Linked DNA regions of Acuticoccus sediminis. Each later gene encodes a partner of the first gene's protein in a complex. Links are inferred from orthologs where the notes say so. Each region holds a gene or a part of one and is shown on either strand. Other genes may lie near its edges. The genes, in order: carA and carB.

Evidence for each region.
Region 2: the proteins of carA (region 1) and carB are in contact, whole or in part, in a solved structure (PDB 1KEE), measured with the Escherichia coli proteins. The link is inferred for Acuticoccus sediminis from one-to-one orthologs.

The regions. Positions count from the first base shown.
Region 1 is NZ_QHHQ01000001.1:68,209-82,338, reverse strand. Bases 6,593-9,423 are described here. They hold carA (glutamine-hydrolyzing carbamoyl-phosphate synthase small subunit), read right to left. Parts: upstream 8,684-9,423; coding sequence 7,502-8,683; downstream 6,593-7,501. Other genes in these bases: DLJ53_RS00250 (GatB/YqeY domain-containing protein), read left to right, coding at 8,996-9,423; DLJ53_RS00260 (GNAT family N-acetyltransferase), read right to left, coding at 7,008-7,505; DLJ53_RS00265 (mandelate racemase/muconate lactonizing enzyme family protein), read right to left, coding at 6,593-6,879. Also shown: DLJ53_RS00295 (dihydroorotate dehydrogenase), read left to right, coding at 1-275; pyrC (dihydroorotase), read left to right, coding at 290-1,357; DLJ53_RS00285 (orotate phosphoribosyltransferase), read left to right, coding at 1,358-2,053; DLJ53_RS00280 (helix-turn-helix domain-containing protein), read right to left, coding at 2,267-3,724; aceA (isocitrate lyase), read left to right, coding at 3,891-5,201; DLJ53_RS00270 (hypothetical protein), read left to right, coding at 5,268-5,627; more of DLJ53_RS00265, read right to left, coding at 5,719-6,592; more of DLJ53_RS00250, read left to right, coding at 9,424-9,451; DLJ53_RS00245 (aminotransferase), read right to left, coding at 9,793-11,190; DLJ53_RS00240 (glycoside hydrolase family 15 protein), read right to left, coding at 11,362-13,188; DLJ53_RS00235 (glucose 1-dehydrogenase), read right to left, coding at 13,284-14,093. UniProt on the Escherichia coli protein: Small subunit of the glutamine-dependent carbamoyl phosphate synthetase (CPSase).
Region 2 is NZ_QHHQ01000007.1:163,854-179,076, reverse strand. What follows is about bases 790-4,713. They hold carB (carbamoyl-phosphate synthase large subunit), read left to right. Parts: upstream 790-1,189; coding sequence 1,190-4,513; downstream 4,514-4,713. Other genes in these bases: greA (transcription elongation factor GreA), read left to right, coding at 4,618-4,713; DLJ53_RS26590 (helix-turn-helix domain-containing protein), read left to right, coding at 803-1,096. Outside these bases: ypfJ (KPN_02809 family neutral zinc metallopeptidase), read right to left, coding at 1-447; more of greA, read left to right, coding at 4,714-5,091; energy-dependent translational throttle protein EttA, read left to right, coding at 5,620-7,272; DLJ53_RS26570 (DUF6694 family lipoprotein), read left to right, coding at 7,387-8,232; DLJ53_RS26565 (pentapeptide repeat-containing protein), read right to left, coding at 8,700-9,515; DLJ53_RS26560 (nitroreductase family protein), read left to right, coding at 9,771-10,601; DLJ53_RS26555 (hypothetical protein), read right to left, coding at 10,594-11,259; DLJ53_RS26550 (penicillin-binding protein 1A), read right to left, coding at 11,566-14,016; DLJ53_RS26545 (N-acetylmuramoyl-L-alanine amidase), read right to left, coding at 14,265-15,223. UniProt on the Escherichia coli protein: Large subunit of the glutamine-dependent carbamoyl phosphate synthetase (CPSase).

The DNA.
Region 1 (14,130 bases):
TCACCGGCGGCCTCTCCGGCACGCCGCTGAAACCGGTCAACCTGCGCTGCACCTACCAGGTGGCGCAGGCGCTGCCGAAGGTGCCGGTCATCGGCTGCGGCGGCATCGCGACGCTTCAGGACGCGCTCGACTACATGGCCGCCGGCGCCTCCGCCGTCGCCGTCGGCTCGGCGACCTTCACGCGCCCGCTCGCCATGATCCATCTCATCGACGCCATCGCCACGCACTGCACAACCAAGGGCATCGCCGCGCGCGACCTCACCCGCCGCGCCTGATCCGCAACAGAGCCATGACCGACACCATCACCCTGCGCCGCCCCGACGACTTCCACCTGCACCTGCGCGACGGTGCCATCCTGGAGGCCGTCGCCCGGGGCTCGCTGGACTTCGCCCGCGCGATCATCATGCCGAACCTGGTCCCCCCGGTGGTCGACGCCGCGATGGTGCGGTCCTACCGCGACCGCATCATGACCGCGGTCGAGAAGAGCGTGCCCGGCGCCGAGTTCGGCCCGCTGATGACGCTCTACCTCACCGACGACACGACGCCGGCCACCATCGACGAGGTCGCGGGCCTCTGCACCGCGGCGAAGCTCTACCCCGCGCATGCGACGACCAACTCGGCCTCCGGCGTCAACGACATCGACGGCCTGACCCCCGTGCTGGAGCGGATGGCCGAGCGCGGCATCGTCCTGTGCATCCACGGCGAGGTCACCGACCACGAGGTGGACATCTTCGACCGCGAGGCCGTGTTCCTGGAGCGCGTCCTCGCGCCGATGCGCGAGCGCGTGCCGGAGCTGAAGATCGTGTTGGAGCACGTCTCCACCCGCACCGCCATCGACTTCGTCAAGGCGGCGGGCAACATGGGCGCCACGATCACCGCCCACCACCTCGTCATCGACCGCAACGACCTCCTCGCCGGCGGCATCCGCCCGCACAACTACTGCCTCCCCATCGTCAAGCGCCGGGAGGACCGCGAGGCGCTGGTCGCCGCGGCGACCGGCGACAACCCCGCCTTCTTCTTCGGCTCCGACAGCGCGCCGCACACCGACCCCCGCAAGCTCGGCCCCTGCGGCGCGGCGGGCTGCTTCACCGCTCCGCTCGCCCTCGCGATCCTCGCCCACCTGTTCGAGGCCGCGGGCGCGCTGGACAGGCTGGAGGAGTTCGTCTCCCTGCGCGGGGCCGCCTTCTACGGCCTGCCGCCGAACCCCGGCACGGTCACGCTGACGCGCGGCGCGCCGGTCCCGCTCGATCCGATCGACACCGCCGACGGGCCGATCACCCTCTTCAACCCCGGCTTCGAGGTGACCTGGCGCGTGGAGAACTCGCCGGCCCTCGACGTCCAAGAGAAAGTCTTCTGAATGACCGCCGCCACCATCCTGCCCCGCGAGGACGTCGCGCGCATCACCGCCCGCGCTCTCCTGGAGGTGGAGGCCGTCCATCTGCGCCCCTCCGAGCCCTTCACCTACACCTCCGGCCTGAAGTCGCCCGTCTACGTCGACTGCCGCAAGCTCATCGGCTACCCGCGCCTGCGCGCCACGCTCATGCAGCTCGGGGTCGGCTCTCTCGCCCGTGACGTCGGCCTCGAGCGCTTCGACGCCGTCGCCGGCGGCGAGACGGCGGGCATTCCGTTCGCGGCCTGGATGGCGGACCTGATGGGCCTGCCCATGCAGTACGTTCGCAAGGCGCCCAAGGGGTTCGGCCGCGGCGCCCAGATCGAAGGCGCCTTCCGCGACGGTCAGCGGACGCTGCTGGTCGAGGATCTCGCCACCGACGGCGGCAGCAAGGTCCGCTTCGCCGAGGCGCTGCGCACGGCGGGCGCCGAGGTCGCCCACTGCTTCGTGATCTTCCACCACGACATCTTCCCCAACTCCGGCGATGCGCTGGGCAAGCATGGCGTGACGCTCCACGCCCTCGCCCGCTGGAGCGACGTCATGAAGGTCGCCCACGACGACAAGGCCCTCGACACCGCGGCCCTCCGTGAGGTGGAGAACTTCCTCGGCGCACCGCTCGCCTGGAGCGCGGCCCACGGCGGGATCGACACGCTGGAGGTCTGACCCCTTCGCACCTCGGCCGCGACGCCGCGAAAACGCCCTGCCCGGAAGGCGGGGCGTCCCCATCCTCGAGTCCGCCGACTTCGGCTGCGTCGATGCCCGGTTCGCGCGCCGCTCGCCCCTCGTCCGCACCCCGCCGCCGCGCGTCGGGTGCCCGCCTGCGCATGCCGTCGCGGACACTCCCCGGCTGCGCCGAGGCGGCCATGCGGTCCGGGTTCAGTCCTTCACGAAGTGGTACGGGGTGACCGAGCGTCGCGTCGGGTCCACCACCAGACGGCCCGTCAGCGGCGGGAAGGCGCGCCAGTTGCAGTTCTCGCGCGGGCAGAGCCGACAGTTGACGCCGATCGGCGACGCCGTGGCCACGAGGCCCTTGGCGCTGACGTCGAGACCGTCCGCATAGACCAGCCGGCTCGCGTGCGTCACCTCGGCGCCGAGCCCCACCACCAGCTCCTGGCCCGGGTTGTGCGCGCCGACGCTCGCCCGCTCCGTGGTCCGGCCCACGGTGACGAAGCTCTGCCCCTCCGGCAGCGAGACGAGGTCCACGACAATCCGCCCCGGCGTGCGGAACGCCTCGTAGAGGCGCCAGCGCGGGCACGTGCCGCCCGACCGCGCGAACGGGAAGACGCCGCCGCCGAAGCGTTTCGAGATGTTGCCCGCCCGGTCCACGCGGATCATGAAGAAGGGGATGCCCTTGGCGCCCGGCCGCCGCAGCGTCGTCAGGCGGTGCGCCACCTGCTCGAACGAGGCGCCGAAGCGCGAGGCGAGGACCTCGACGTCGTAGCGAAGCCGCTCCGCTGCCTCGAGGAAGCGGTCGTAGGGGAACATGATCGCGCCCGCGAGGTAGTTGCTCAGCGTCAGCCGCAGGATTCCGCGCGAGGAGTCGGAGGTGCAGCGCGGGTCGTTCGACATCGCGCGGATCAGTTCCCCCGCCTCGAGCTGGCCGACGAGATGCGCCACCTGGAAGGTGCGGCTCGTCGGGCCGAGCAGCTCCGACAGCATCAGCCGGTTGCGGTGGCGGTCGAAGCGGCGCAGCAGGCCGTGCATCACGTCGTAGGGCATGATCACCGTGTCGACGTTGTGCGCGTCCTTCAGGTGGTTGACGAGGCTCGTCGTCAGCACCTGCGGCAGGTCGAGCCGCATCCTGGCCCGGGCGGCGAAGTCCACGGCCACCTGTTCCAGCTCCGGGAAGTAGTTGTCGCGCGCCTGCAGCGCCTCGCGCGTCTCCTCCACGGCGCTGCTGCCGAGGCCGGGGTGGGCGCGGTCGGCCGCCGACTCGGCGAGCGCCTCGGCGTCCTCCCGCGCGCCGCGCAGCCCCTCGTGGAGGCGCACCATCGCGTCCGCCACGCGCGGAAACATCTCCGCCATCTCCTGCAGCTCCTGCTGCGACAGGTCGGCGCCGGCAAGGTGCGGGTCCGCCGCGACCTCCTGCAGGCCGAGGAGCGTCGCGCCGTCGGTGGAGGGGGCGAGGGTGCGAACGTCGATGTCGTAGGCGTCGGCGAGGCGCAGGATGAGCTGCGCCGTCAGCGGCCGCTGGTTGCGCTCGATCAGCGTCAGGTAGCTCGCCGAGATCTCGAGCCCCTCCGCCATCTGCGCCTGGGTCAGCTTCAGCGAGCGGCGCAGCTTGCGGATCTGCGGCCCGAGAAAGAGCTTCCGCCTCGCCTCGATGTCGGACATGACAAACCTTACAACATTACATCATGTGTCGATCTTAACTGATACAACACAACCCTACCATAGCTCTGAGGCTCTGGACCTCAATGACAATTCGGCGTTTTTACAATGCAACTGCGCGCGTCGTAGCGCAGAGCCACACATCGCTGACTGTTTGTAGGAAGACGCCATGACCACCTTTGCCGATCTCGTTCCTTCCGCCCCCGATGGCCGCTTCGACGGGATCAACCGCGCGTACACCCCCGAGGAGGTCATGCGCCTCCGCGGTTCCGTCGAGATCAAGTATTCGCTGGCCGAGCGCGGCGCGAACCGCCTCTGGCGCGACCTTCACGAACTCGACTACGTGAACTCGCTCGGCGCGGTGACCGGCAACCAGGCGGTGCAGCAGGTCCGCGCGGGCCTCAAGGCGATCTACCTCTCCGGTTGGCAGGTCGCCGCCGACGGCAACACGGCCGCGCAGACCTACCCGGATCAGTCGCTCTACCCGGCCAACGCCGGACCCGAGCTCGCCAAGCGCATCAACCGCGCCCTGCAGCGCGCCGACCAGATCGAGCATGCCGAGGGCGGCGCAAGGATCGACTGGTTCGCGCCCATCGTCGCGGACGCTGAGGCCGGCTTCGGTGGCCCGCTCAACTGCTACGAGATCATGAAGGCGTACATCGAGGCGGGTGCCGCCGGCGTCCACTTCGAGGACCAGCTCGCCTCGGAGAAGAAGTGCGGCCACCTCGGCGGCAAGGTGCTCATCCCGACGAAGGCGCACGAGCGCAACCTCTCCGCGGCGCGTCTCGCGGCGGACGTCGCCGGCGTGCCGACCTTCATCATGGCCCGCACCGACGCCGAATCGGCCCGCCTCATCACGTCGGACATCGACGAGCGCGACCACGAGTTCATCGACTTCGACGCCGGGCGCACGCCGGAGGGCTTCTATCGCCTGAAGGCCGGCATGGGCCTCGAGCACTGCATCAAGCGCGGCCTCGCCTTCGCCGACAAGGCCGACCTCCTCTGGTGGGAGACGTCCAAGCCTGACCTCGAGGGGGCGCGCAAGTTCGCCGAGGCGCTCCACAGGGAGTTCCCGGGCAAGATGCTGGCCTACAACTGCTCGCCGTCGTTCAACTGGCTGGCGAACATCGACAGGCAGACCATCGAGACGTTCCAGCGCGAGATCGCGGCGATGGGCTACAAGTTCCAGTTCGTCACGCTCGCCGGCTTCCACGCCATCAACTACTCGATGTTCGAGCTGGCGCGCGGCTACGCAAAGCGGGGCATGGGCGCCTACTCCGAGCTGCAGCAGGCCGAGTTCGCGGCCGAGGCCGACGGCTACACCGCGACGCGCCACCAGCGCGAGGCGGGCACCGGCTACTTCGACCTCGTGTCGATGACCCTCTCGGGCGGTCAGTCGTCGACCACCGCCATGGGCGAGTCCACCGAGTCCGATCAGTTCAAAGACGAGGGTCACGCCCTCCGGACCGCCGCCGAATAACCGGCGCGGTCGGCGAGGCGCCGCGCCGTCTCGCCCCCCAGCATCCATCGAAAGGACCCTAGTCCGATGAACGTCATCGCCAAGAACCTGACCGCCGAGACCCCCGTCGACGCCATCCGTACCCTGCCGCGCAGCGTCACCGGCTTCCACGTCGTCATCGAGACCGACATGGACCTTGAGGACATCCGCGCCTCGCTGGAAGGTCTCGCCGAACGCTCCGCCTTCTACCTTCAGAGCGTCGAGGAATGCTGCCGCGGGACCGCCGACAAGGGCCGCGAGCTGTGCGCCGAATTCACGCTCGCCGCGTCCAACGGCACCGTGGGCGATCCGCAGATCTTCGCACTGCTGCGCGAGATCGCCGGCCGCCACCGCTGGAACCAGATGCAGAAGCGCATCGCCCACGCGCCGCGCGGCACGCGCATCTGACGTCCGTTCCGTTCTGTCTCGCTCTGATCCGACCGAACTGGCCGCCGCTTATGCCGGCGGCCTTTTTTCGTGCCGGGTGTCCGGGTGGCGGCTAGCGGAGGCGGTAGCGCTCCAGCACCTCCGGGTCCGGCACGACGCCGTGGCCGGGCCGGTCGGGAATCGCGGCGCGGCCGGTCGCAGCCACGCTTTCCGTGACGCCGAGCCCTTCCAGTGGCAGGTCGGTCATGAAGGCGTTGTGGGTGGTGTCGTACTCGAGCATCGGCTCGTCGGGATGGAGCCCGCCGGGGAGCGGCGGCTGCGCGGCGAGGAGCTGCAGGTTCGCCGCGACCGAGACCGCGGAACCCCAGACGTGGTTGACGACCGGCACCATGTGCGTCTGGCACAGGGTCAGCACCTTCATGAACTCGGAGATGCCGCCGAGGCCGCATACCTCCGGCTGCGCGATGGACACGCACCGCTTCTCGAGGAGGGCGCGCCAGCCCCAGCGCGTGAACTCCGCCTCGCCGCCGGCGATGTTGACCGAGAGGCCGGCGCGCAGCTCCCGGTAGCCGTCGAGGTCCTCCGGCGCGACCGGCTCCTCGAACCAGTAGACGCCGAGCTGCTCCAGCGCTCGTCCCACCGCGAAGGCCTGGGTGACGTGGTAGGCGTGGTTGGCGTCCACCATCAGCCGGGTCTCGTCGCGCAGCGCGCCGCGGACCGCCTCCACCAGGCGGATATCCTGCGCGACGCCGAGGCCGATCTTCATCTTGGTGGCGGTGAAGCCGGCGGCCTCGATGGCGGCGGCCTCCTCGGCGAAGCGGGCGGGCAGGTCGGTCGTGTCCGGGCGCAGCATCATGCCGTAGCCGTAGACCGGGACGCTCTCGCGGAAGCGTCCGCCGAGCATGGTCGCGATCGACTGTCCCGTAGCCTTTCCGGCGAGGTCCCAGAGCGCGATGTCCACGCCGGAGAGCGCCTGCAGCGGCATGCCCTTCTGCCCGTGGTCGCGCAGCCGGTTGTAGACCTCGTGCCAGAGCACCTCCCGGTCCATCGGGTTGCGGCCGACGATGAGCGGGGCGATCACCTGCTCGACGATGGTCTGGTTGGCGATGGCGACCGGGCCGGGGCCGAAGCACTCGCCCCAGCCGGTGATGCCCTCGTCGGTCGAGACCTCGACCAGATGCGCCGACCGTCGGTCGTACATCTGCTGCGAGTAGCCGAGCGTTTCAGGCAGTTGGTAGCCGAGCCGGTGGCTGCGGACGGCGGTGATCTTCATGGCGTCTCCTCTCGCCCGTTCTGTCGCGGGCGCAAGGGAGACGGCGCACCGCGGGGCCCGCCGCTGTCAAGTGCGCGGCGTGTGCGGGTGCGGCGCGGGCGGGGTCTCGCCCCGGTCCGCGCGGCGTGTCAGACGGGGCGTTCCATCATCCGGACCGTCTTGCCGGCGCTCTCGTTGAAGCGGTCGAGGAGGACGTTGAAGCCCATCGCCGCGTGGAAGGCCATCGACCCCGGGTTCGGCGGCTCGACGTTGACTTCGGCGCACACGCGCGGCCGGCCGAGCGACTGGGTGCGGGCGAACGTGTCCATGTAGAGGGCGCGGCCGACGCCGAGGCCGCGGGCCTCCGGCGCCACGACGACGCGGTCGACGTAGAGGAAGGTGTCGAACTGCCCGCTGAACCAGCGGTAGTTCGCGCTGTCGTACGGCCGGCCCTCGGGGATGGTGAGGACCAGGCCGGAGACGGCGCCCGCGGTTCGCGTGATCCGCAGCGCGCCCATGGCGGCGATCGCCGCCATTTCGTCCGGCGTCAGCGCGTTGACGTTGGGGACCGCGGCGTTGTTGAGCGCCGCGATCGCCTCGAGGTCCGCCGCGAGGGCGTCCTCGACCATCACGAGCGGGCCGCTCACAGGGCGGTCTGCGCCTTTTCTTCGGCGATCATCGCGAAGAAGCGGTCGAACAGGTTGTAGCTGTCGTGCGGGCCGGGCGACGCCTCGGGGTGGTACTGCACCGAGAAGACCGGGCGGTCGGTCATCGCGAGGCCGCAGTTCGAGCCGTCGAACAGCGAGCGGTGTGTCTCGCGCGCGTTCTTCGGCAGCGTCGCCGCATCCACCGTGAAGCCGTGGTTCATGGACACGATCGAGACCGCGCCGGTGTCGATGTCGAGCACCGGGTGGTTCGCGCCGTGATGGCCGTGGCGCATCTTCTTCGTCTTGGCGCCGATGGCGTGGCCGAGGAGCTGATGGCCGAGGCAGATGCCGAAGGTCGGCAGGCGCCGGTCGATGAGCGTCTTCAGCGTCTCGCCGACGATCTTCCCCGTCGCGCCCGGGTCGCCGGGGCCGTTGGAGAGGAAGAGACCGTCAGGGTCGAGCGCGAGGATTTCTTCCGCCGTCGCGTTCGCCGGGACCACGGTCACATTGGCGCCGCGCTCCGCGAGGAGGCGCAGGATGTTGCCCTTGATGCCGTAATCGAGCGCGACGATGCGCGGCCCGTCGCCCTTGATCTCGCCGTAGAAGCCCGGCCAGGTCCATGCGCCGCCGTGCCAGGGCGCGGCGTGGCGGGTCGACACCGTGGTGGCGATCTCCGCGCCGGCCATGTCCGGGGCCTTTCGCGCCATCTCGACGAGGGCCGGCTCGTCGAACACGCCCTCCGGGTTGTGGGCGATCACGGCGTTGACCATGCCGCCTTCGCGGATATGCGACGTCAGCGCGCGGGTATCGACGCCGGTGATCGCGACGATGCCGCGCTTCTCCAGCCAGGCGTCGAAGCCTTCGCGGGCGCGCCAGCTCTGCGGCCGCGTGATAGCCGCGCGCAGGACGCAACCCTGCGCTGCGCTCCGCGCCTCCTCCGCAACCGTCTCGATATCGTCGTCATTGGCGCCGACGTTACCTATATGGGGGAAGGTGAAGGTGACGATCTGCCCGGCGTACGACGGATCGGTCAGGATCTCCTGATACCCCGTCATTGCCGTATTGAAGCACACTTCGCCGACCGCCGTCCCGACGGCGCCTGCTCCCATGCCGCGCAACACGAGCCCGTCGGCCAATGCGAGACATGCCGTAGGCTTCGGTTCGACCCAACCGTCCATCCACACTTTTCCCTGTTCTGGTTCCACAGGATGTAAACGTGACGGGATCGGTTGAACACCCCGGCATTTCGGGCGTTAACCATATGTAAGGGTCGGAAAGGTGAACACGCGGTAAGGTAGGCTTGGCAAATTGGGAAAATTCGCCATTTTAGTCAGCCGCACGACAGGAAGACATGGCAGCGATGCGTGAAGGTCGCAGTGCTGCGCGAACGATCGGCGCAATTGTAAGGAACCAGTTGCGTGCTTGGCGCTGATGTTCAAGGGTGTTAAGCGCCACAGAACGCGCAGCGACCGTGTCAGCAGGGTGTGATCATGAACGTACGAGAACAACTGCAAGCCGCCGTAAAAGAAGCCGCTCATCACGATGAGCGGCGACGACTTTGTACGCTGCGCCTGATGCAGGCGGCCATTCGTGACCGCGACCAGGCGCACTGTGTCGGCAACGGCGAGAAGATCACGCAGGCGGAGATCGCCGCGCTCCTCGCCAAGATGATCAAGCAGCGCGAGGAGCAGATCGTGGCGGACCGCAAGGCCGGCGATCTGGAAACCGTTCGGCAGACCAAGGCGGAGATCGAGACGATCCGCGAGTTTATGCCGCCGCTGATGGACGAACCGACCCTCCGGAGCGCCTGTGCGCAGGTGGTCAACGACATCGGCGCAGCGGGCCTGCGCGACGTCGGGCGGACGATTACCGCGCTCAAGAAACGCTATCCGGACCAACTCGACATCGGCCGGGCCAGCAACCTGGTGAAGGGTATGCTGCGCTAGCACAGCGCGGTTCTATTGGATCACGCGGACGACGTGATCGGCTACAACCGCGTCCCTTCGGCCTTCGGGTCACCCCGATCCAGCCGACCGGCACGGATCCAGGCATCCGAGCATCGCCCACATGGCCTTCGCCCTCCGCCGCATGCCGGCGGCGGTCGACGCATTTGCCGCCGGCCCTGCCGCGGAGGCAAGGCCTCGCGGTGCGGCGGGCTGCCGGATCGGGAACGCGGGTTCCGCGCGGTCTCCATCTCGACGAGGGCGGCGGACCGTCCCTGCGCGGACTAGCCCCTGTGCGGAGTGTCCGCCCGGGCGGCAGGCCGCCGGGCGGACATGTTCTCGCGTCAGGCCTTCGCGGCGGCTGCGATCATGTCGCGCTTGGCGTCGATCGAGGCGGCCAGGTTATCCACCATCTCGTCCACATCCGCGCGGGTGATGATGAGCGGCGGCGACATCGCGAGCGCGTCGTTCATCATCGGACGCACAATAAGTCCGCGGCTCATTGCCTCGGCCGCGACCGCCTTGCCGACGCCCTTGGAGGGGTCGAACGTCTTGCGCGTCGCGGGGTCGGCGGAGAGCTCCACCGCGGCGATCATGCCGGCGCCGCGGATCTCGCCGACGTGCGGGTCGCCGGCGAAGCGCTGGCGCAGCTTCTCCTGCAGGTAGGCGCCGGTCTCGGCTGCGTTGTCGAAGAGCTTCTCGCGCTCCATGATGTCGAGGTTGGCGTTGGCCGCGGCGCAGGCGATCGGGTGCGCCGTGTAGGTGTAGCCATGGCCGAAGACGCCGAGGTGGGCCGACGCGTCGCGGATCGTCTCCCACACCTCTTCGCCGACCAGCACCGCCGAGAGCGGCTGGTAGCCGGAGGTGATGCCCTTCGCCACGGAGATCATGTCCGGCTCGAAGCCGAAGTAGTCGGCCCCGAACGGCGTGCCGAGGCGGCCGAAGCCGCAGATGACCTCGTCGGCGATGAAGAGAATGTCGTTGTCCTTCAGGACCTTGGAGACCTTCTCGAAATAGCCCTTCGGCGGGAAGACGACGCCGCCCGCACCCATCACCGGCTCGGCGATGAAGGCGGCGATGGTCTCGGCGCCTTCCCGCTCGATGGTGGTCTTCAGCTCCTCGACGAGGCGGTCGCAGAAGGCGTCCTCGGACTCGCCCGGCTGCTGCTCGTGGTAGTAGTGCGGGCAGGTGAGGCGGATGACCGGCAGCACCGGCAGGTCGAACGCGTCGTGGACGTAGGCGAGGCCCGTCAGCGACCCTGCCGCGACAGTGACGCCATGGTAGGCGCGGTTGCGGGCGAGGATCTTCTTCTTCTGCGGGCGCCCCTTCAGGTTGTTGTAATACCAGGCGATCTTGACCTGCGTGTCGTTGGCGTCCGAACCGGAGCAGCCGAACAGCACGCGGGCCATCCTGCCCGGGGCGAGGCGCTTCACCTTGTCGGCGGTGTAGATGCCGGGCTCGGTGCCCATCGCCGAGAACTGGTGGTAGTAGGGCAGCTTCTTGGCCTGCTCGAAGATCGCCTCGGCGATCTCGATCCGCCCGTAGCCGGCGTTGACGCACCAGAGTCCGGCGAGGCCGTCGAGGTAGACCTTGCCCTTGGCGTCCGTCAGCCGCGCGCCCTTGCCCTCGAGCATGACGGTCGGACCCGTCTCCAGCAGGCCCTTCGGCGACGTGAACGGATGCAGGACGTTCTCGCGCGCGAGGTCCTCGAGTGACTGGTTGTGGGCGGGACTGATGTCCATGACGGGTCTCCCTGGTGGCGCGACGGGGCTGGCGCGGCGAACGTGGTGCGGACGGGCAAGAGGGGCGCTGGCCGGGCTGGCGCGGCACTCCCTCGATGCGGACAGGCTGACCGCGCCGCCGGGGGTGCGATCGTCCCCACTCCTAGCATACGCGCGCCATGGCAGCGACGGTCAGAACGCCTCGCCGCCATTCGTAATCGCGCGATCGAGCGCGACGGCCGCACTGATCATCGCGAGGTGGGAGAGGGCCTGCGGCGTGTTGCCGAGGTGGCGGCCCATCGCGTCCACCTCCTCCGCGAAGAGCCCGGTCGGCGAGGCCATGGCGAGCATCTCCTCGAACCGCGTCTTCGCCTCCTCGACGCGGGCGGAGCGGGCGAGCGCCTCGATGTACCAGAAGGAGCAGGCGACGAAGGACCCTTCGGCGGGACCGTCGAGCCCTTCCTGCTCCTCCCCGATCGGTTCGTAGCGGCGCACGCGCGGGCCGAAGACCAGCCGCTTCTCGATCACGTGCAGGGTCGACTGGAACCGCTCCGACATCGTCGAGGTGTACTTCATCAGCGGCATCAGCAGCGCGGTCGCGTCGACCTTGTCGCCGCCCAGGGTCTGCGTATAGGCGCCGACCTTGGGGTTCCAGAACTGGGTCTCGATGGTGTCGACGATGCGCGAGCGGTTCTCGCGCCAGGCGGGGTTCTGCGGCAGGCCGGTGCGGTCGGCGAGGCGGATCGCCCGGTCGAGCGCCACCCACGACATGAGGTGCGCGTCGAGAAAGCGGGTGGGCTCGCCGCGCATCTCCCAGAAGCCGGAGCCGGGGTGGTGCCATGTGCTCGCCGCCGCGTCGACGAGGCGGCTGACGTCGCGCCAGAGCCGCTCGTCCATCGGCGCGATGAACTTCTGCGACAGGTAGAGCGTGTCGACGACCTCGCCGAAGATGTCGAGCTGGGTCTGCCGGTAGGCGGCGTTGCCGATGCGGACCGGCTGCGAGCCGCGGTGGCCGGAGAGGTGGTCGAGCGTGGTCTCGTCGAGGTTGGTGGTGCCGTCGACCCGGTACATCAGCGCGATCGTCTCGTGCTCGCGTTCCTCGATGCGGTCGCGGATCCAGGTGCGGTAGTTCTCCGCCTCGTCGTAGAAGCCGAGGCGCAGCATCGCGTAGATGGTGAACGCCGAGTCCCGCACCCAGCAGTAGCGGTAGTCCCAGTTGCGCTCGCCGCCGATGGCCTCGGGGAGGCCGAAGGTCGGGGCCGCGACGATGGCGCCGTGGCGGTCGGAGAACATCAGCTTCAGGGCGAGCGCGGAGCGCATCACCATGCCCTTCCACGGCCCGTCGTAGTCCGACTTCGCCGTCCAGCCCCGCCAGTAGTCGAGGGTCTCCTCCAGCGCGCGGTCGACGCCGCCGTCGTTGAGGAGGTGCTGCTTGGCGTCGTCCATCACGAGGACGAGAACCATACGCTCGCCCGCCCCGAGCCGGGCCGATGCGGTCGCCTCCACACCGTCCAGCGACAGCGGATGCGTCGCGGCGAGGCGCATCGGCAGGGTCACGCCACCGTCCTCGAAGACGATGTGGTCGCCGGACTTGTGCGCCGCGGTCGGGCCGCGGGCGTAGTCGAACGCCGGCTTGCAGGAGGCCGCGATCTCCGCCTCGCCCTCGAGGACCGTCGCGATGCGGACCAGCTGGTTGGCGTCGGCGGGGTCGCCGATCGGCATGAAGTCCGTCACCTCGACGACGGCGTCGTGCTTCTCGTAGCGGGTGACGAGGACGTTGGTGTTCTCGATGTAGCGCTGGACGCCGCGCCGCGCGAAGGTCGGGCGCAGCACGAAGCTGCCGGCGTTGCGGTCGAGCGCGGCGGCGAATATCGCGGGCGAGTCGAAGTGCGGGTAGCAGAAGAGCTCGACCGCGCCGTTGCAGCCGATCATCGCCACGGTCTCGAGGTTGCCGACCGCGGCGTAGTCCTCGATCGCCGGGAAGTCCGTGGCCGTCAGCTCGGCCGGGCGTGCATCCATGTTCGCGTCCTGGGGTCCTGTGCTGGGCGGCCGTGGCGGGGGCCGGGGAAGCGGGTCGGCGGCCGCTCCCTCGGAGCGGCGGAAGGGGGGACGGGTCAGCCGTTGTCGCGGAATTCGGGGTAGAGTTCCATGCCGCCGTCGATCACCATCGTGTTGCCGGTCATGTAGTCGGCGTAGTCGGAGGCCATCCATGCCGCCGCCTCGCCGATATCGTCCGGATGACCGATGCGGCCGTAGGGCATCAGCTTCATCAGCTCCTTCATCTGCGCCGGGTCCGACCAGACGGACTTGTTGATCGCGGTGGCGATCGCGCCGGGGGAGATGGCGTTGACGCGGATCTTCTCGACCGCCAGCTCCTGCGCCGCGCTCTTCATGAGGAGCGACAGGCCGCCCTTGGAGGCGGCGTAGTTGACGTGGCCCGCCCAGGGGATGACGTCGTGCACCGAGCTCATGGCGATGATCTTGCCGAGGGCGCGGGACTTTCGCATCCCCTGCCGGCGGAACTGGCGTACCGCCTCCTGCATGCACAGGAACGCGCCGGTGAGGTTGACGGCGATGACGGTGTCCCAGTCCTTGCGCGTCATCTCCGTGAACGTGGCGTCCATCTGCAGTCCGGCATTGGCGACGAGAATGTCGACCGTGCCGTAGGTCTCCACCGCTTTGGCGAACATCGCCTTGACGTCGTCCTCGCTGGAGACGTCGCCCTGGATGGGGAAGGCCTTGCCGCCGGCGTCCTCGCACAGGCGCACCGTTTCGGCCGCTCCGTCAGCGTCGTGGTAGAAGTTGACCGCGACGGAGGCGCCCCGCTTGGCGAGGGCGACGGAGCAGGCGCGGCCGAGCCCCGAGCTCGCGCCGGTCACCACGGCACTCTGGTCCGCAAGGTAGCGTTCGGGTGCCTCGCTCATAGGGCGTTCCTTTCCGTCGTGGCGATATGGGCTGCAA
Region 2 (15,223 bases), on another replicon or contig:
CGCCGCGCCGAAGCCGCACCCCGTCGGCGTCGCGCCGGCGTAGGCGACGAGCGTCGTCGGCTTGTACTGGATGCCGGAGTTCGTGAAGATCTTGCCCCAGGTGTCCTCGGTCTCGGCGAGCACGACGCGCAGGAAGCCGACGGTCTCGCCGTCCTGGGCCTGCTGCTGCGGGCTCCGCTCGGGCGCCTGCTGGGAGACAACGCCGCCCTGGTCGCCGCGGGCGATCATCTCGAGGAGCTGCAGCGGGTTGATCCCGACGAAGATCCACAGCCCCACCGCGACGATGATGAAGAGGAGGATCGACCCGCCGCCGGCCTTCTTCACGCCGCCGCCGGTGGGGATCCGGATCCGGCCCCCTCCCGGAAAGCCGCCTCGGCGGAAGACAGGGCCCCCGCTGCCACGGCGGTCCTCGAAATTATCGCTCTGTCGGCGGCCTTCCCAACGCATCGATCGTCCTCCGGCGGAAAAATATATTACAGCAGCCGGACGGACTGTTCACCCGAAACTATGCACCCGGCCCGACATGAACGCCGCGAAAGGCGATGAGGTTGCCATCGTCCGGTGCCGCCGCCGGTTTCCCCGGTGCCGGCACGTCGTTGTGGATGGCACGCCATGAGGCGATTTGGCATACCTGCATCCTGTCTTTGCCGATCGAGGTCGACGTCAGGAGGGGTGGCGCGCCAACATTTTCGCGGTTAGGTCTCCCGTACTCAGTGCGCTTATGGCACTGAGTGCGCGCGCTTCGTGCGCATATCGATAGGGAGAAGACGCACGAGGTGCGTCTTTTTGACGAGGATGTCGCATGACGCCTGAACAGTTCCGCGCCTGGCGGAAGGCGAACAAGTGGAAGCAGAAGGAGCTTGCCGACCGTCTGGGCCTGAAACGGCGCATGATTCAGTACTATGAGCGCGGCGACCGCGACGGAAAGAGCGTCGAGATCCCCAAGACCGTCCGTCTGGCCTGCTATGCGATCGCCTGCGGTGTGGAAGAGTTCGACGGACACACCGTGGAATGGTCCTCGGCCCCGCCGGAAGGGGCACCCTCGCCCGAAATGGACGGTGCAATTTCCGACGTCGACGACGACGACGACGATTGATCGTCTCGCTACACTTTGCGCCGAGCGTGCGAACGCTCTATAGCGGGCCGTCTTTCCAGCCAACAACAGTCTGAAGCTGTCGCCGGTCCCTCAATGCCGAAACGCACCGACCTTTCCTCCATCCTCATCATTGGCGCTGGTCCGATCGTCATCGGCCAAGCATGCGAGTTCGACTACTCGGGCACGCAAGCCGTCAAAGCGCTCAAGGAGGAAGGGTTCCGAGTCGTCCTGGTCAATTCCAATCCAGCGACGATCATGACGGACCCCGAGCTCGCCGACGCCACCTACATCGAGCCGATCACGCCCGACGTGGTCGAGAAGATCATCGCCAAGGAGCGGCCGGACGCGCTGCTGCCGACGATGGGCGGCCAGACCGCACTCAACTGCGCGCTGGCGCTCTACGACTCGGGCGTTCTCGAGAAGTACGGCGTCGAGATGATCGGCGCCAACGCGACGGCGATCCGCACCGCCGAGGACCGCGACGACTTCAAGGTCGCGATGAACGAGATCGGCCTCGAATCGCCGCGCTCGGAGATCGCGCACACCCTGGCGGAGGCCTTCGCGGCGCTCGAGGTCGTCGGCCTGCCGGCGATCATCCGCCCCTCGTTCACGCTCGCCGGCACCGGCGGCGGCATCGCCTACAACCGCGAGGAGTTCATCGACATCGTCGAGCGCGGCCTCGACGCCTCGCCGACGACCGAGGTCCTGATCGAGGAGTCCGTCCTCGGCTGGAAGGAGTTCGAGATGGAGGTGGTCCGCGACAAGGCGGACAACTGCATCATCATCTGCTCGATCGAGAACGTGGACCCCATGGGCGTCCACACCGGCGATTCCATCACCGTCGCCCCGGCGCTGACGCTGACGGACAAGGAATATCAGCGCATGCGGACCGCCTCGATCGCGGTGCTGCGCAAGATCGGCGTCGAGACCGGCGGCTCCAACGTGCAGTTCGCGGTGAACCCCGACGACGGCCGCATGCTCGTCATCGAGATGAACCCGCGCGTGTCCCGCTCCTCGGCGCTGGCCTCGAAGGCGACGGGCTTCCCGATCGCGCGCGTCGCGGCCAAGCTCGCCGTCGGCTACACGCTCGACGAGCTCGCCAACGACATCACCAAGGGCGCGATGCCTGCCTCGTTCGAGCCGACCATCGACTACGTCGTCGTCAAGGTCCCGCGCTTCACGTTCGAGAAGTTCCCCGGCGCCAACACGACGCTGACCACTTCGATGCGCTCCGTCGGCGAGGTGATGGCGATCGGCCGCACCTTCCAGGAGTCGATGCAGAAGGCGCTGCGCGGCCTCGAGACGGGACTGTCCGGCTTCGACGACGCCGAGTTCGAGGGTCTCGTCCCGGGCGAGGAGAACCAGGCGATCCGTGCCGGCATCGGCGTGCCGCGGCCGGACCGGATCCTCAAGGTCGCCGAGGCGATGCGGCGCGGCTTCACGATCGACCAGATCTACGAGCACAGCCGCATCGACAAGTGGTTCCTGGAGGAGATCGCCGGGATCGTCGCGCTCGAGGAGAAGGTGCGCAAGCACGGCCTGCCGCTGACGACGGGCCTGATGCGCAAGCTGAAGGCGGCCGGCTTCTCCGACCAGCGCCTCGCCACCCTCGCCGGCATGACCGACGACCAGGTCCGCGGCCACCGCGAGCGGCTCGGCGTGCGCCCGGTCTACAAGCGGATCGACACGTGCGCGGCCGAGTTCGCCGCGCCGACGGCCTACATGTACTCGACCTACGAGACCGAGTTCGCCGGCGTGCCGCAGAACGAGGCGGCCCCCTCGAACCGCAACAAGGTCGTGATCCTGGGCGGCGGTCCGAACCGGATCGGCCAGGGCATCGAGTTCGACTATTGCTGCTGCCACGCCTGCTACGCGCTGTCGGACGCGGGCGTCGAGACCATCATGGTCAACTGCAACCCGGAGACCGTCTCGACGGACTTCGACACCTCCGACCGCCTCTACTTCGAGCCGCTGTCGCTGGAGGACGTCCTCGAGATCCTCGCGGTCGAGAAGTCGGCCGGCCGGCTGATGGGCGTCATCGTGCAGTTCGGCGGGCAGACGCCGCTCGGCCTGGCCCAGGGTCTGGTCGACGCCGGCCACACGATCCTCGGCACCCCGGTCGACGCCATCGACCTCGCCGAGGACCGCGACCGGTTCCAGAAGCTGCTGCACCGCCTGCGCCTGAAGCAGCCGGACAACGGGATCGCCCACTCCGTGGAGCAGGCGCGGCTGATCGCGACCGAGGTCGGCATGCCGCTCGTCGTGCGTCCGTCCTACGTGCTGGGCGGCCGGGCGATGGAGGTCATCCGCGACGAAGAGGGGCTCGACAAGTACCTCTTCAACGCGCTGTCGAACCTCGTCCCGCCGCACGTCCGCGCCAAGTACCCGAACGACAAGACCGGGCAGATCAACATGCTGCTCGGCAAGAACCCGCTGCTCTTCGACAAGTACCTCGACCGCGCGGTCGAGGTGGACGTCGACGCGCTGTCGGACGGCGAGGACGTCTTCGTCTGCGGCGTGATGGAGCACATCGAGGAAGCGGGTATCCACTCAGGCGACTCGGCCTGCTCGCTGCCGCCCCGCACCCTGCCCGACCAGATCGTCGAGCAGCTTCGGGCGCAGACCTCGGCCCTCGCCCTCGCGCTCGGCGTCGTCGGCCTGATGAACGTGCAGTTCGCGGTGAAGGGCGGGCAGATCTACATCCTCGAGGTGAACCCCCGCGCGTCGCGGACGGTGCCCTTCGTCGCCAAGACCATCGGCGTGCCGATCGCCAAGATCGCCGCGCGCGTGATGGCGGGCGAGCGTCTGTCGACGTTCAACCTCGTCTCCCGGCCGCTCGACCACGTCTCGGTCAAGGAGGCGGTGTTCCCGTTCTCGCGCTTCCCCGAGGTCGACACCGTGCTCGGCCCGGAGATGAAGTCCACCGGCGAGGTCATGGGCATCGACCACTCCTTCGCGGCCGCGTTCGTGAAGAGCCAGATGGCGGCCGGAAACGCCCTCCCCTCCGCGGGCAAGGTGTTCCTGTCGGTGCGCGATTCGGACAAGGCCTCGATCCGCGGCGCCGCCAAGCGCCTCGCCGAGGCCGGGTTCACGCTGGTGGCGACCTCCGGCACGCAGCGCGACCTCGAAGCGAACGGGATCGCCTGCGAGCGCGTTAACAAGGTGTCCGAGGGGCGGCCCCACATCGTCGACGCCATCAAGAACGGGTCGATCAAGTTGGTCCTGAACACTGCAGAGGGGCCGCAGTCCTTGAACGATTCCAAGTCGATGCGCCGTGCTGCCCTGTCCCACCGCGTGCCGTATTATACTACACTCGCGGGTGCACTTGCCGCGGCGGAAGGGATTGCCTTGCAGGGCCGTCAGGAACTTGAGGTTCGGCCGATGCAGTCCTACGTGAACGCTTCGCTGGACGTTTGACGTCCGGCGGAACGCTTCCGCACTTGCATTTTCGTCACAGTCTGTTGGAAACTGACCCACTTCGCTCGGAAGCGAGCGGCGTTACGAAGAAAGTTCGAATGACGATGGAAAAGATCCCAATGACGGCGCAGGGGTATGCGTCGTTGGAAACCGAGCTGAAGCGCCGCACGTCGGAGGATCGTCCGAAAATCATTCAGGACATCGCCGAGGCGCGTGCGCACGGCGATCTCTCCGAAAATGCTGAATACCATGCGGCCAAGGAAGCCCAGAGCCACAACGAAGGCCGCATCACCGAGCTCGAGGACATGCTCTCGCGCGCCGAGGTGATCGACGTCAAGAAGCTGTCGGGCTCGACCGTGAAATTCGGCGCCTTCGTCACCCTGGTCGACGAGGACACCGAGCAGGAGAAGAAGTACCAGATCGTCGGCGACGTCGAGGCGGACGTGAAGGCCGGACGAATCTCGATTTCTTCGCCCATCGCGCGCGCTCTGATCGGCAAGACCGTCGGCGACTCCGTCGAAGTGACCGCCCCCGGCGGCGCTCGCGCCTACGAGATCACCGAGGTCCGGTTCAACTGAACCGCCACCGGCTCGCTGCGCCCTTGCATACGAGGACCTTGCGAACGGACCCCCTCCGGCGGCCCGGTCCGTCGCGCTGCTCGCGGGCGACCGCCCCGTGAGCAGCCGTCCCGAGGCGCGATAGGACCCGCCTCTTCGGCTCGGCCGGCCGCGAGCGCCGGCCGCCGCATCCTCCCGAGCCCCTTCCCCGCCGATCCAGGGCGCCGCCCCGGCAGCGGCTGTCCCGCGCGGCATACGACCGGGACCTCCAACGGGGGCGGCGGACGTTTCGGGGGCCCGAAACGGCCCGCGACGGGATGACGGTCTTGGAGACCGGGCTCCTCCGCCCCATCTGAGTGGCGCTACACACCTCTTCTGACGGCGAGTTCGTGGCACCGCTGCCTTCGGCGCGGGCATGCCCCCGCGATGCACGCGGCGCGTGCGAGGCCATTAACGCGACGGCCAAAACCGTGTAGAGACCCAACGACACGGGCACCCCTTGCGGGTCCGCCCCCGCCTTTCCAACAGCGCGCAGGATATCGCCACCGCATGGCACGGCAGTTCATCTACCATATGCAGGGCTTGTCGAAGGCCTACGGAAACAAGAAGGTCCTCGACAACATCCACCTCCAGTTCTACCCGGACGCGAAGATCGGCGTGCTCGGCCCCAACGGCTCGGGCAAGTCGACGCTGCTCAAGATCATGGCCGGGGTCGACAAGGAGTTTACGGGCGAAGCCTGGGTCGCCGACGGCGCCAAGGTCGGCTACCTGCCGCAGGAGCCCCAGCTCGACGAGACGAAGTCCGTGCGCGAGAACGTCATGGAGGGCGTCGCCGGGAAGAAGGCCAAGCTCGACCGCTACAACGAGCTCGCCATGGAGTATTCCGAGGAGACGGCCGACGAGATGGCCGCGCTCCAGGACGAGATCGACAGCCAGAACCTCTGGGACCTCGACAGCCAGATCGACCAGGCGATGGACGCGCTGCGCTGCCCCCCCGACGACGCCGACGTCGCGACCCTCTCCGGCGGTGAGAAGCGCCGCGTGGCGCTGTGCCGTCTGCTGCTGGCCCAGCCCGAGCTCATCCTGCTCGACGAGCCGACCAACCACCTCGACGCCGAGACGGTCGCCTGGCTCGAGAACCACCTGCGCGAGTACCCGGGCGCGATCCTGATCGTCACCCACGACCGCTACTTCCTCGACAACGTGACGGGCTGGATCCTCGAGCTCGACCGCGGCCGCGGCATCCCCTACGAGGGCAACTACACCGCTTACCTCGAGAAGAAGGTGAAGCGGATGGACCAGGAGAAGCGCGAATCGTCCGCCGAGAAGCGGGCGCTGGAGCGCGAGCGCGAGTGGATCCAGTCGTCCCCGAAGGCGCGGCAGACCAAGTCGAAGGCCCGTATCCAGGCCTATGACGAGCTGCTCAAGCGCAACGAGGCGCGCACCCAGTCCTCCGACGCGCAGATCATCATCCCGGCCGGCCCGCGTCTCGGCGGCAACGTCATCGACGTGAAGGGGCTGAAGAAGTCCTACGGTGACCGCGTGTTGATCGACGACCTCGACTTCTCGCTGCCGCCGGGTGGTATCGTCGGCATCATCGGCGCGAACGGCGCCGGCAAGTCGACCCTCTTCCGCATGATCACCGGCCAGGAGGAGCCCGACACCGGCTCGATCGAGGTCGGCGAGACGGTCAAGCTCGGCTACGTTGACCAGTCGCGCGACGACCTCGACGGCAAGAAGACCGTCTGGGAGGAGATCTCGGGCGGCAACGACGTCATCACGCTCGGCAAGCGCGAGATGCAGAGCCGCGCCTACGTCGGCGCCTTCAACTTCAAGGGCGGCGACCAGCAGCAGAAGGTCGGCAACCTCTCGGGCGGCCAGCGCAACCGCGTCCACCTCGCGAAGATGCTGAAGTCCGGCGCCAACGTCATCCTGCTCGACGAGCCGACCAACGACCTCGACACCGAGACGCTGGCCGCGCTCGAGGATGCGCTGGAGGATTTCGCCGGCTGCGCCGTGGTCATCAGCCACGATCGCTTCTTCCTGGACCGCCTGGCGACGCACATCCTGGCCTTCGAGGGCGACAGCCACGTCGAATGGTTCGAGGGCAACTTCGCCGACTACGAAGAGGACAAGAAGCGCCGCCTCGGCCCGGACGCGATCGTCCCGCGCCGCGTCAAGTACAAGCGCCTGACGCGCTGACGACGCTCCGGCCGCTCCCGCGGCCGACAAAATACCTAGGGGTGCAAAATATCAATATTGCATCCCTAGGGTGTATTGCGTTACGTTGCTCGCCACAGCGACAGGATGGATCGTATGTGGCGAATTCTCTGTCTGCCGATGGCCGCGACCCTCGGGCTCTCGGGTTGCTTCGACCAAGGCTCGACCCTCGACGCGAGCGACGGTGCCAGCTTCAGGAACAGCGTCGCGCAGATGCGCGGTGAGCTGTCGCCCCTGCGTGCCGAAGCGTTCGGCGACGCCCTCTTCACCCTCTCCTTTCAGGACAGCGGCACGTTCCCCGCGGCCGAGCGGGACGCCAGCCTCTCCGCCCTCGCCCGTGACCCCGACGCCCTCGTCGCCAAGTTGCGCCGCCGGGTGGACGGGCTGACGGCGGACGAGATCATCTCCGCCGCGCGGACCTACAAGCTGACGTCGATCGAGGGCGAGCTGACGCGCCTCAACGGCGAGATCGAGCGGTGGGCCGGCTACGCCGTCGCCGCCAACATGCTGCTGCGCACCATCGCCATCAGCACCCCCCGCTACTACTGGCGCGACAACGGGCTGAAGGAGCGGGCGGTGATCGAGTTCACCATCGTCAACAACAGCCCGATCGCGCTGAAGCGGATCAACCTCCTGGGCAATCTCCAGTCGCCGGGACGGGAGATCCCCTGGGCCCACGGCACCTTCAGCTACACCTTCCCGGGCGGCCTGGAGCCCGGCGAGTCCCAGCAGCTGAAGCTCCTCGCCAACACCTTCGGCGCCTGGTCGCAGGACGCCCTGCGCGACGCGACGGACGCCGAGCTCGACCTCACCCTCGTCAACGTCCGCGACTCCCACGACACCCCGCTGATTCCGACGGAAGTGGAGCGCCTCGACGAAATGCGCGGCCTCATCGGCAACCTGAAGGCCGAACGCGAGGCGATCCTGACCGCCATGCACTGAACAAGCCTCCCACCGGCCGCCGGCTGGCGAGGCCAACCCGCCAGAGACCGTACGGCGGGAACGGGAGGCTACGGCTGGACAAAGCGGGAGGCCGCCGGGCCGGGCTGACAGCCCCTCGGGCGAGTAGTCCGGTGGGCCGGTGGGCCGGTGGGCCGGTGGGCCGGTGGGCCGGTGGGCCGGTGGGCCGGTGGGCCGGTGGGCCGGTGGGCCGGTGGGCCGGTGGGCCGGTGGGCCGGTGGGCCGGTGGGCCGGTGGGCCGGTGGGCCGGTGGGCCGGGAGAAATGATCCGCCCCCGAGGTGAGCAGTCAACAGGCGCCGGGCGCACAGTCAGCGTCGACGATCGATCGTCGACGGCAGCCGAGGCGGCGGGTATTGGGCCGGTGCATTGGGCCGGTGCATTGGGCCGGCGCTCGGCATGGGCCTCGCTCGCCCGCTGCAGGGGCGAGCCCGGGAGGATCCCTCGAAGGTCAGTCGTCGTCCTGGTCGTCGGCGGAGCAGCGGCGGATCTTCAGGCCCGAGGGCAGGACCGTCTTGGAATCGCCGCAGGCAAGGGAGAGGTCCTCCTGCGACAGCCCCTTCACGTCCGTGAGGTCCGCGCCGGAGAAGTTCGTGCGGCGCAGGAGCGCATCGTCGAGGTTGGCGCCGACGAGGCGGGCGCCGGAGAGGTTGGTGCTGCTGAACCGCGCCGACTTGAGGTGCGCCCCGCTGAGGTCGGCCCCCGACAGGTCCGCCCGGTCGAGGTCCACGTAGTCCATCCGCGCGTCACGGAACACCACGCCCCGGGCGATGATGCGCTCCATGTCCGCCCGCTCGAGATGACCGTCGGTGAAGTTGGCGCCCGCCAGGATCGCGCGGCGGAAGGTGGCGCCGCGCATGTCCGCGTCGACGAAGCGGGCGCCGGTGCCGTCCACCTCCTCGAGGTCGGCGTCGCGCAGGTCCGCCTCGGAAAAGTTCGCGCCGGCGACCTTCGACTTTTCCATGTCGATGTCACGCATCGAGGCTTCGGTGAAGTTGGCGTCGGTGACGTCCGCCTTCTCCATCTCGGTCCGCTCCATCGAGACGTCGCGGAAGTCGGCGCGCGGGAGAACCACGCCCTTCATGTCCGCTTCGCGGAAGTTGGCGCCACGGAAGTTGGCGTCCGGGACGTCGAGGCCGCGCAAGCTTCCCAGCACCAGGCGGCAGTCCGGACAGCCCTTCGCCTCCACGATCTTCTGCTGCGAGGTGGCCCAGGCGCTGCCCGCCCAGGTCACGAGCAGAAAGACCAAACCCAGTCGACCCATCATCCGTCGCCTCCCTGACTTTATGGACATATCGCGCCATTTCCGCGCGAAACAATGTCATCGGACTGACGGAACGTCCGTATGTGATCTGTCGCACAGCCATTATAGCGCCCACATTGCGTCAGGATGGCGCGCCGCGGTCGCCGGCGATGCCGGCAGCGCGCGGCGGAGCGCCGACCCATGCATGCAGCGTCTATCCAAACCGGGCGGCAAAGTGCGAAGACGGATGGACGACGGACCAGCCGAAAGGACGAGCCGATGGACGATGTGGCCGAAAGCGACACGCTTGGAGCGCTCCTGAGGGAGCGATACGGGTCGGCAGCGACACCGCAGCGGATCGCCGCACTGCCCGACGCGTTGCTGAGCCACCGGTCCGTCCGCTCCTACATCGACAAGCCGCTGCCCGAGGGCACTGTCGAGGCGCTCGTGGCCGCCGCGCAGTCCGCGTCGACATCCTCGAACCTCCAGACCTGGAGCGTCGTCGCCGTCGAGGACCAGGAGAGGCGCAACGCCCTCTCTGCCTACGCCGCCAACCAGGCCCACATCCGCGTGGCACCGCTGCAGATGGTCTGGATCGCCGACCTGCGCCGGCTCTACGACGCCGCCGCGCGGCAGGGCGTCACCGCCGAGGGGGTCGACTACTTCGAGATGTTCCTCGTCGCCGCCATCGACGCGGCGCTGGCGGCGCAGAACGCCACGCTGGCGGCCGAATCGCTGGGGCTCGGCATCGTCTACATCGGGGCGATGCGCAACAAGCCGCTGGAGGTCGCCAAGCTCCTCAACCTGCCGCAGCGCACGATGGCGGTGTTCGGAATGTGCGTCGGCTACCCGGACCCGGACCGGCCGGCGTCGGTGAAGCCGCGGATCCGCCAGTCCGGCGTCCTGCACCGCGAGACGTACGACGCCGACGCCGCCCAGCCGGCCGTGGAGGCCTACGACGTGGAGTCGTCGCGCTTCTACAAGGCGCAGGGGATGGAGCGGAACGCCTGGTCCATGCACGCGGGCCGCCGCGTGGCGGGGCCCGCGTCGCTGAGCGGGCGCCACCTCCTGCGCGAGCAGCTCATGCAGCTCGGCTTCCCGCTCAAGTAGCGGGACCGCCCCTCGCCGGAGCGGGAGCCCGCGCCATCTGGTGCGGGGCCGCCGCCGGCGCGCGGGCGAGCTGTTCGCCCGGGCATGTCGGCGCCTCGTCCGATCGCCAGAAGCGCGAGTCCCAGCCGGTTCCGACCATGCGCTGGTAGAGCCCGACGGACGGGAAGCCCTGATCCTCGGCGATATACATGTCGTAGCAGTTGGCGGACCGCTGCCAGACGCGGAAGCATCCCGTGTCGATCGGCACCGGGTAGGCGAAGCAGATGAATTCGCCCTTCAGCTCGTACTGCCCGTCCGTGGCCTCGTCCTGGTCACGGTAGAAGGTGGTCATGTCGGCCTTCAGCTCCTCGCTGAACGCTTCCCCGTCGGAGTAGACCCCTTCGATGGTGCTGCCCACGAAGCGCTGGCGCAGGTCCTCGGCGTCGAGGCTGCGCCAGAGCGAGGGCTTGTCGTCGGCATGTGCGACCGAGATCGCGAGGATGCACGAGACGAAGACCGCGAGGCCCAGGCAGAGGGCCAGCGCAAGTCGGAGCGCGCGCTTGGCGAGCGGCGGACTGGTCGGGCGGTCGGCGGCCGCGGAAACACTGCGGCCCGGAGCAACGCGACGCGCCCCTTTGGCGTGACGACCGGCGTATGTGATGGCGAGCCCCCCGGGCATGATTGCACCCGCCCTGCTACAACAGCGCCGGAGCCAAGGGCAAGCAACCCAAGGGATCCCCTCCTCCCCGCCGCCCCCCCCGCCACGGGACGCGATCCGGGCCGTCCGGCGCGAGAACCGACGCATCTTCGCACTTCAAGTCCGCGTGAAGCACCGCGGTCCCGCGGTTCCGCGAGGGGGATGCCCGCGCAGGGATCCGCGACGTCGCGCCACGCCCGACCGTGTCGCAGCGGGCGGCGCCGGAAACGAAAAGGCCGGCCCAGGGACTGGACCGGCCTCGACCGTCTCGCGATGGGTGCCGGGCCGCTAGTAGAGCCCGCCGGTGCCCGACAGGACCGCGCGCTCCGACTCCCGGGTGATGCGGCGCCGCGAGGGCTGGTTGTCGTTGAGGCCGATGATCGAGAAGGTGTCGCCGGGCGCGGTGCCGGGCTTGAACGCCTCGAGGATCACGTTCGGGCCGGACCCGGAGGTCTGGCGGCCGCTGACGCGGTCGACCGGGATCAGCTTGATGCCCTCGGGGACGCGGAAGTCCACGACCGGGGTCCCGTCGACGGCGTGCTGCATGAAGTCGAGGAAGATCGGCGCGGCCATGTGGCCGCCGGTGGCGCCGCGGCCCATCGGCTTGGGCTCGTCGTAGCCGATGAAGACGCCGGCCACGAGGTCCGGCGTGAAGCCGACGAACCAGGCGTCCTTCTCCTCGTTGGTGGTGCCGGTCTTGCCGGCGACCGGACGGCCGAGCGCCTGGATGCGGGTGGCCGTGCCGCGCTGGACGACGCCTTCCATGATCGAGGTGATCTGGTAGGCGGTCATCGGGTCGAGGACGTACTCGCGCTCGTCGATCACCTCGGGGGCCGGCTGGTCGCGCCAGGCCAGCGCGTTGCACTCGTCGCAGCGGCGCTGGTCGTGCTTGAAGACGGTGCGACCGTGCCGGTCCTGGATACGGTCGATCAGCGTCGGCTGGATCCGCTGCCCGCCGTTGGCGATGATCGAGTAGGCGCCGACGAGGCGCATCACGGTCGTCTCGCCCGCGCCGAGCGCCATCGGCAGGTACTTGCCGAGGTCGTCGTAGATGCCGAAGCGCTCGGCATACTCGGCGACGAGGGGCATGCCCATGTCCTTGGCGAGACGCACCGTCATGAGGTTGCGCGAACGCTCGACGCCCGAGCGCAGCGTCGACGGACCGGCGGACTTGCCGCCGTAGTTCTTCGGCCGCCACACCTCGCGGCCGACGACGATCTCGATCGGCGCGTCGAGGATGATGGACGATGGCGTGTAGCCGTTGTCCAGCGCCGCCGCGTAGACGAACGGCTTGAAGGACGAGCCCGGCTGGCGCAGCGCCTGGGTGGCGCGGTTGAACTCGGAGTAGGAGTAGGAGAAGCCGCCGACGAGCGCCTTCACGCGGCCGGTGTGCGGGTCCATGGCGAGGAGCGCGCCCTGGATCGCCGGCACCTGCCGCAAGGTCCACGTGCCGTCGACCTTCTCGACGTAGATGGCGTCGCCCCGCTTCAGGACGTTGGACAACCGCCCTGTGCTGCCGCCGGCCCTCACGCGGCTCCACGGCACGCCGGACGTCGTCAGCGACACCTGCTCGCGCTCGGTGGTCAGCGAGCCCCAGACGTCGCGCGGCGGCTGCAGGCCGAGGATCGCCTCGTTGCCGCTGACGCTCAGCACGACGGCGACCTTCCACTCGGGAACGTCGTAGAGCCCGTCGACAGTGCCGATCTTCGGCCCCCAGTCCTCGCCGGGCTCGAGCTCGAGCGTCTTGATCGGGCCGCGCCAGGAGCCGCGCTCCTTGTCGATCTTGAGGAGGCCGGACATCAGCGCGTTGCGCGCCATCACCTGCATCTGCGGGTCGAGCGAGGTGCGGACCGACAGGCCGCCCTCGTAGAGGGTCTTGCTGCCGTACATGGCGACCAGCTCGCGGCGGACCTCCTCGGCGAAGTACTCCGAGCCCGGCAGGGTGCGCTGGCGCTCACGCGGCACGACGCGCAGCGGCTCGGCCTTCGCCTTGCGGACCTCCTCCGGGCTGGCGGCGCCGTCCAGCATCATGCGGTCGAGCACCCAGTTGCGACGCTCGATGGCGCGGTCGGCGTGGCGGAACGGGTGGTAGTTGTTCGGCGCCTTGGGGAGCGCGGCGAGGTAGGCCGTCTCGGCCAGCGTCAGCTCGTGGACGGACTTGTCGAAATAGACCAGCGAGGCGGCGGCGACGCCGTAGGCGCCGAGGCCGAGATAGATCTCGTTGAGGTAGCGTTCGAGGATCTCGTCCTTGGAGAACGCCGCCTCGATGCGCAGCGACAGGATCGCCTCCTTCACCTTGCGCTCGTAGGACACCTCGTTGGTCAGGAGGAAGTTCTTGGCGACCTGCTGGGTGATGGTCGACGCACCGACGGGGCGCGAGTCGGTGCCGCGATTGCGCAGGTTCGTGACGAGGGCGCGGAAGATCGCCTGCGGGTCGACGCCGGCGTGCTCGTAGAACGAGGAGTCCTCGGCGGACAGGAAGGCGTTGCGGATGCGGACGGGGATCGCCTGGATGGGCAGGAAGAGGCGGCGTTTTTCGGCGTATTCGGCGACCAGCGAACCATCGTCCGCGTGGATGCGGGTCATGACTTCCGGCTCGTAGTTGCGCAGCACGTTCACGCTGGGGAGCGTGTCGGAGATCTGGGCGATATAGATGCCGACACCCGCAGCCGCGAGCAGCCCGAGCACGGAGCCGAGCGAGAACAGGAAGCCAACGAAGCTAACGAAAAACCTAAACACAGTGACGCGCCTCCGGAACATGGGCCTCGCAGCGCGGCACAATACAGCCGCCGCGGTCTCGTGTCGCCACGATTGCGACGAAGAAATTGGCGTGCACGAGGTGGCGAGGTCCCTGCCGCTATCGCCTACCCCAGCGCAGGCTGGAATCACAAGCGCTTCAATGTGAAAGCGCGGAAATGCATGAGTGGCGAAAGGATACTGACGCTAAAATTGCAACAGTTTTGTTCATCAACTGTTGCCGTGTCTTCCTACTGCACGCGGTCGCGTGTCGTCCCCTGCGCCAGCCACTCCGCGCCGATGGGCGGATCGAGGTCGAAGAAGTCGGCGACCGCGGCGGCAACTGATGCGGCGATCTCCTCCTGCCAGTCGTCGCTGAGGAGGCGCTCGGCGTCGCTCTCGTTGGTGAGATAGCCGAGCTCGAACAGCACCGAGGGGATGTCGTGCGCCATCAGGACGCGAAAGCGGGCGGAGCGGTGGGGGTTGGAGTTCATGTCCATCGTCGCCGAGAGTGCGCCGATGAGTCGCTCCGCAAAGGTGTGGGAAAAGGCCTTGGTCTCGCGGCGCAGGAGGTCGGCGAGGATGCCGGACACCTCCTCCTGGTGGTTCGGCTCGATCGCGCCCGAGACGGAATCGGCGAGGTTCTCGCGCGCGGCGAGCTCGGCGGCCTGCGCGTCGGACGGCCGCTCGGAGAGGGTGTAGACGGTCGCGCCGTGGACGTAGTCCTGCGGCGCGGCGTCGGCGTGCAGCGAGATGAAGAGGTCGGCCCCGAAGGCGCGCGCCAGCTTGATGCGCCGCGACAGCGACAGGAACGTGTCGTCCGACCGGGTGAGCCGCACCGTGAGGCCCGGGATGGTGGAGAGCCGCGTCTCGAGGCGCCTGGCGAAGGCGAGGACGAGGTCCTTCTCGAACTCGCCGCCGGCGGTGGAGGCGCCGGGGTCGATCCCGCCGTGGCCGGGGTCGATCACCACGACGCGCCCGTCGGGGTGCGGGACGGCCTGGTGCGGCGCCTCGCTGGCGTCGGCGCTGGCGGTCACGGCGGCGTAGCCGAAGCGGGTCGCGTCCACCGGCTCGATGTCGAACACCAGCCGCCCCGGCTGACCGCCGATCGCCGGCAGGTAGACGTGGCGCACGAGGAGGGCAGGCTCGGCGAGGTCGAAGACGATCCGCCCGGCGTCGCCCGAGAGGGCGCCAAAGCGGAAGGCGGTGA